Regions from separate parts of the Pseudomonas sp. Tri1 genome, predicted to be linked through region 2. Evidence: predicted binding sites of a transcription regulator. Region 2 holds the regulator's gene; the other holds the start of a gene.
The links. Region 2 encodes sigma-54, which starts transcription at its own class of promoters, with help from an activator protein. Its sites were predicted from a motif close to ANTGGCATNNANNTTGCTNT; they were not measured.
Positions count from the first base shown of each region.

Region 1 (3,410 bases), 1.3 Mb from region 2:
GATTGAAAAATCGTTCGAAGTCTCGACGTACCGCCGGATCGGCGTTCTCGTTGATGGTCAACGAGGCCGAGGTATGCTGCAGCCACAGATGCAACAGACCGACACGACATACCTGGAGTTCAGGCAGGCCGGCGAGTAACTCGTCCGTCACCAGATGAAAGCCCCGGGGCCTTGCCCGCAGGGTTATCAGCGTCTGTTGCCACATACAGATCTCCGCACGTTCGGCGCGCATTCTAGCGCGCTCTGGGAAAAAACAAAGGGCCTAATGCGCCTGCCTCCATGTAAGCCTTTGGCCGTAGAAAAACCCATGTCGCATACATAACAAAAGACGTCGGAAAAACCAGCACTCCCTGTGAGCACTGACAAATCCCAGACAAAAAAATGCCCGGCGAACCGGGCATTTTTTTATCGCGCGTGCTTACAGGTTGTAGCCACGCTCGTTGTGCTGGGCCAGGTCCAGGCCCACGGCTTCTTCTTCCTCGGAAACACGCAGACCCATGACGGCGTCCAGCACCTTGAGGATGATGAAGGTGACGATCGCGGTGTAGACCACCGTGAACCCCACGCCCTTGAATTGAATCCACACTTGCGCACCGATATCGGTCACGGTGCCGAAGCCACCCAGGGCCGGCGCAGCGAATACACCGGTCAGGATCGCGCCGAGGATACCGCCAATGCCATGCACGCCGAAGGCATCCAGGGAATCGTCATAGCCAAGTTTGCGCTTGAGGGTGGTGGCGCAGAAGAAGCACACCACGCCCGCCGCCAGGCCGATGACCAGGGCGCCCATCGGGCCCACGGTGCCGGCTGCCGGAGTGATCGCAACCAGACCCGCTACCACGCCCGAGGCGATGCCCAGTGCGCTTGGCTTGCCGTGAGTGATCCACTCGGCAAACATCCAGCCCAGCGCCGCCGCAGCGGTGGCAATCTGGGTAACCAGCATCGCCATGCCGGCGGTGCCGTTGGCGGCGACGGCAGAACCGGCGTTGAAGCCGAACCAGCCGACCCACAGCATGGCGGCGCCCATCAGGGTGTAGCCCAGGTTATGCGGGGCCATCGGCGTGGTCGGGAAGCCTTTGCGCTTGCCCAGCACCAGGCACGCCACCAGGCCAGCGATACCGGCGTTGATGTGCACCACGGTGCCGCCGGCAAAGTCCAGCACGCCCCAGTCCCACAGCAGGCCGCCGTTACCGGACCAGACCATGTGCGCAATCGGTGCATACACCAGGGTGAACCACACGCCCATGAAGACCAGCATGGCGGAGAACTTCATCCGCTCGGCAAACGCACCGACGATCAGCGCCGGAGTGATGATGGCGAAGGTCATCTGGAACGTGATGAACACGGCTTCAGGGAACAGCGCTGCCGGGCCGGTCAGGCTGGACGGGGTGACGCCCGCCAGGAACGCTTTGCCCAGGCCGCCGACAAAGGAGTTGAAGTTGACGACGCCCTGCTCCATACCCGTGGTGTCGAACGCGATGCTGTAGCCATAAATGACCCACAGGATGCTGATCAGACCGGTAATGGCGAAGCACTGCATCATCACGGAAAGAAGGTTTTTCGAGCGAACCATGCCGCCATAGAACAGCGCCAGGCCGGGAATGGTCATGAACAGCACAAGAATCGTAGCAGTCAGCATCCAGGCGGTGTCGCCGGAGTTCAGGACTGGGGCTGCCGCTTCTTCTGCCATGGCCAGGCCAGGCATTGCGAAGGACAACAGGGCTCCTAGCCCTGCGAATTTACGCAGAGTCATATTGTTTTCTCCTGGGGCGTTGGGTTTGGCGGCTTAGATAGCGTCGGTATCGGTTTCGCCGGTACGGATGCGAATAGCCTGTTCCAGATTGACCACAAAGATCTTTCCGTCACCAATCTTGCCGGTGTTGGCGGCCTTGGTGATCGCCTCGATCACCCGGTCGAGATCCTTGTCGTCAATGGCGACATCGATCTTCACCTTGGGCAGGAAGTCGACCACGTATTCCGCGCCGCGATACAGCTCGGTGTGACCCTTCTGCCGACCGAAGCCTTTGACCTCAGTAACGGTAATGCCCTGCACGCCGATCTCGGACAACGACTCGCGCACGTCGTCCAACTTGAACGGCTTGATGATGGCAGTGACTAGCTTCATGAAACTTTCTCCCGAATTGGTGGACTTGCCCCAGGAAAACAAACCCGACTCAAGTCTAAGCGCAGTGCCTGGCTTTGTAACGCATCGTCGGCCCAAGTTGCCCGACAGGTGCCAGCTAACCGTTCCTGACGAAGCTCCCCGCTCCGCCTGCTGCACTGCATTCGTCACAACGACTGCATCAGTGCATGGGTCATCAGCGTCTAAGCAGAAACCTTGCCACCTGTACCCAAACCCTCTGATTTCAGTCTCTTACCCACCGTACCCGCTTGCTTCGCACCACGAACCGCAGCGATACGCACAACAACAGTGCGCCATCGTCCGACCCAGTGCGCGAAAAGCGTGCATCCTTGCTTGCCAATTGACTATAGACACTGCGTGGTACACTGCCCGCCATCGTTTTCAGGACACTGCACATGCTTGCGCCCAAAGACCTCCTCGACGCCCTGAGCGGCCACGCCTCCCGCCTATTGAGCGGCGACACCCCGCTACCCAAAAGCGAAATCGAAAGCCAGTTCAAGGCCCTGCTGCAAAGTGGGTTCAGCAAACTGGACTTGGTGAGCCGGGAAGAATTCGACAGCCAGATGGTCGTGCTGGCCCGAACCCGGGCACGGCTTGAAAGCCTGGAGGCCAAGGTCGCGGAGCTGGAAGCGCGATTGGTTCCAGCACAGGAGTAAGCACCTTCGGGCCATACGCCTGGCATCAGCCCAGGCGTATTCAACCCAAGGGGTCAGAGACGGAAACGGCCGACCAGGGTATTGAATGACAGGGCCAGGTTAGACAGCTCCTGGCTCGACGCATTGGTCTGGTTCGCCCCAGCTGCGGTCTGGGTCGAGAGATCCTGGATATTCACCAGGTTGCGATCGACCTCCCGTGCCACATGGGCCTGCTCCTCCGAAGCCGTGGCAATCACCAGGTTACGGTCATTGATCTGCGAAATGCCGTCGGCGATCTGCTCCAGAGCCTCGCCAGTGGCCCGGGCCAGGCTCTGGGTCTCGGTCACCAGCGCCTGACTCTTGCCCATGGCATCGACCGCGCTGTCAGCCCGATCCTGGACTGCGTGGATCATGCTCTCGATTTCACCAGTGGACGCCTGGGTGCGCGCCGCCAAGGCTCGAACCTCGTCGGCCACCACGGCGAAGCCGCGACCCTGCTCCCCGGCGCGGGCGGCCTCGATGGCCGCGTTGAGCGCCAACAGGTTGGTTTGCTCAGCGATCCCACGGATCACATCCAGCACCTTGCCGATATCACGGACTTGCACCGCCAGATCCCTGACCAGCCCGGTGGA
Region 1 covers NZ_CP072913.1:6,460,099-6,463,508, forward strand. Annotated here, with positions in the region: gene J9870_RS28310 (secondary thiamine-phosphate synthase enzyme YjbQ) at 1-205, opposite strand, end outside; gene J9870_RS28315 (ammonium transporter) at 419-1,753, opposite strand; gene glnK (P-II family nitrogen regulator) at 1,787-2,125, opposite strand; gene J9870_RS28325 (accessory factor UbiK family protein) at 2,539-2,799, shown strand; gene J9870_RS28330 (methyl-accepting chemotaxis protein) at 2,853-3,410, opposite strand, start outside.
Region 1: glnK (P-II family nitrogen regulator) is a predicted target of sigma-54. The motif match lies at 2,327-2,346, and genes of this name have one in related genera.

Region 2 (3,410 bases):
GTACAGCACATCGCACTGGATATGCCGGCTGCGTACTTCCTCTAGCAGTTCGGGAAAGCGCGACAGATGGCTCGGCAGGTTACGTGCATCTATGGACACCGCTACTAGCGGCTGTGCCAGTTCGGTGTGGATCAGGGCTCGTTCGGCCAGTTCCGGCAGCAGGCCGGCCGGCAGGTTGTCGATGCAATAGTAGCCGCTGTCCTCAAGCACATTGAGCGCCGTGCTTTTACCGGAGCCGGAGCGGCCACTGACGATGATCATGCGCATGTTTAATGACCGTTCTGCTCGTCCAGGACAACCTGATACAAGGCTTCGTTGCTCGGTGCGCTGCGCAGTTTTTCGCGAACTTCCTTGCGGTCCAGCATGCTGGCGATCTGGCGCAGCAGCTCAAGATGCGCATCGGTTGCCGCTTCCGGGACCAGCAGTACAAACAGCAGGTCGACCGGGGCGCCGTCGATGGCGTCGAAATCTATGGGGGCTTCAAGGTGCAACAGTGCGCTGATGGGCGCGCTACAACCCTTGAGGCGGCAGTGGGGAATGGCAATGCCGTTGCCAAAACCGGTGGAACCGAGTTTTTCACGGGCAACCAGGGCCTCGAAGACGTCCTGCATTTCCAGATCCGGCACTTCGCGGTGGATCAGGTTGGCAATTTGTTCGAGGGCTTTCTTTTTACTGCCGCCCGGCGCGTTCACTTGGGAACGGCCGGGGGTCAGGATGGATTCTAGTCGGATCATGGATTGGGGGGGTTAACGACCGGTCGCGCCCTGGAGGAGGCTCTGGGTCTTTTCCTTATGCTTTTTAAGTTGGCGATCCAGCTTGTCGGTCAGCAGGTCAATTGCGGCATACATGTCTGAATGCTCCGCGTTGGCAACCACTTCTCCGCCGGGGATATGCAACGTGGCTTCGATTTTCTGCAGCAGCTTCTCGACGGTCATCGTCACTTGCACGTTGGTGATCTTGTCGAAATGCCTTTCCAATCGGTCGAGTTTTTCGCCGACGTAGGTGCGCAGGGGTTCGGTCACTTCCAGTTGGTGTCCACTGATGTTGACTTGCATACAGCTTCTCCTTCGTTGCCAGTGCATAAAGCGGCAGGCAGAAATGCCTGCCACTGGAACGCTGTGGCGTGGCCCGTTACATCAACCGCTTGCGTTCGCTCGAAGGTGCGATCCCGAGGGATTCGCGGTATTTGGCGACGGTACGGCGGGCCACCTGAATGCCTTGTGCCTCCAGTAAACCAGCGATCTTGCTGTCACTCAACGGCTTTTTCTGATTTTCCGCCGCCACCAGTTTTTTGATGATCGCGCGGATGGCTGTGGACGAGCATTCGCCGCCTTCGGAGGTGCTGACGTGGCTGGAGAAAAAATATTTCAGTTCATAGATACCTCGGGGGGTATGCATGAATTTCTGGGTGGTTACCCGGGAAATCGTCGACTCGTGCATGCCCACCGCCTCGGCGATGTCGTGCAGGACCAACGGTTTCATCGCTTCGTCGCCATACTCCAGGAAGCCGCGCTGATGCTCGACGATCTGGGTGGCGACTTTCATCAGGGTTTCGTTGCGGCTTTGCAGGCTCTTGATGAACCAGCGCGCTTCCTGCAACTGGTTGCGCATGAAGGTGTTGTCGGCGCTGGTGTCGGCGCGCCGGACGAAACCGGCGTATTGGGCATTGACCCGTAGCTTGGGCACCGACTCCTGGTTGAGCTCCACCAGCCAGCGATCGTTGTGCTTGCGCACGATCACGTCGGGGACCACGTATTCGGGTTCGGTGGATTCGATTTGCGAGCCTGGGCGCGGGTTGAGGCTCTGGACCAGTTCGATGACCTGGCGCAGCTCATCTTCCTTGAGCTTCATGCGGCGCATCAGCTGGCTGTAGTCGCGACCGCCCAGCAGGTCGATGTAGTCGGTGACCAGGCGCTTGGCTTCGGCCAGCCAAGGTGTCTTGGCGGGCAGCTGGCGCAGTTGCAGCAGCAGGCATTCGCCCAGGTTGCGGGCGCCGATGCCGGCCGGTTCGAATTGCTGGATGCGATGCAGGACGGCTTCGATCTCGTCCAGCTCGATGTCCAGCTCGGGGTCGAAGGCTTCGAGGATTTCTTCGAGAGTCTCGTCCAGGTAGCCCTGGTTGTTGATGCAGTCGATCAGGGTCACGGCGATCAGGCGATCGGTATCGGACATCGGCGCCAGGTTCAGTTGCCACAGCAGGTGGCTTTGCAGGCTCTCGCCGGCAGAGGTGCGGGTGGTGAAGTCCCACTCGTCGTCGTCACTGCTCGGCAGGTTGCTGGCGCTGGTCTGGTAGACGTCCTCCCAGGCCGTGTCCACCGGCAGGTCGTTGGGGATGCGTTCGTTCCATTCGCCATCCTCGAGGTTGTCCACCGTCGGGGCGGCTTCCTGGTAGGACGGTTCCGGGATTTCGGTGTTGGTCTTTTGCTCGACGTTGTCGGCCAGCGGATCGGTATTGTCGAAGTCGTCGCCTTCTTCCTGGCGTTCGAGCATCGGATTGGACTCCAGGGCCTCCTGGATTTCCTGTTGCAGGTCCAGGGTCGACAATTGGAGCAGGCGGATGGCCTGTTGCAGCTGCGGTGTCATCGTCAGCTGCTGGCCCATTCTCAAGACTAGCGATGGTTTCATGGCAGGGGCTTAACACCTTATTCGCCGGCGCACATGCGCCATCCACTACAGGGCGCCGAAGCGCCAAACTTAAGCAAATTATATGCCTGAAACTGAAGTGTTTGCCTAGAGCGCCGCCATAATAAATTAGCGGCGCCAGGGCGATTCGCCAGACACTTTGCGCTTACAGGCGGAACTCGTGGCCCAGATACACTTCCTTGACCAGCTCATTGGCCAGGATGGTGGCGGAGTCGCCTTCGGCGATCAACTGGCCATCATTGACGATGTAGGCGGTTTCGCAGATATCCAGCGTCTCGCGCACGTTGTGGTCGGTGATCAGCACGCCGATCCCCTTGGCCTTGAGGTGGTGGATGATCTGCTTGATGTCGCCCACTGAAATCGGATCCACGCCGGCGAACGGTTCGTCGAGCAGGATGAATTTCGGTGCGGTGGCCAGGGCGCGGGCGATTTCCACGCGGCGCCGTTCGCCACCGGACAGGCTCATGCCCAGGTTGTCGCGAATGTGGCTGATGTGGAATTCCTGCAGCAGGCTTTCCAGTTCCTGGCGGCGACCGGCCTTGTCGAGCTCCTTGCGGGTCTCGAGGATGGCCATGATGTTGTCGGCAACCGACAGCTTGCGGAAGATCGACGCTTCCTGGGGCAGATAGCCGATACCGGCCTTTGCCCGGCCGTGCATGGGCTGGTGGCTGACGTCCAGGTCGTCGATCAGCACGCGCCCCTGGTCGGCCTGGACCAGGCCGACGATCATGTAGAAGCAGGTGGTCTTGCCCGCGCCGTTAGGGCCG
Region 2 covers NZ_CP072913.1:1,031,301-1,034,710, forward strand. Annotated here, with positions in the region: gene rapZ (RNase adapter RapZ) at 1-267, opposite strand, end outside; gene ptsN (PTS IIA-like nitrogen regulatory protein PtsN) at 270-734, opposite strand; gene raiA (ribosome-associated translation inhibitor RaiA) at 747-1,055, opposite strand; gene J9870_RS04380 (RNA polymerase factor sigma-54) at 1,132-2,625, opposite strand; gene lptB (LPS export ABC transporter ATP-binding protein) at 2,789-3,410, opposite strand, start outside.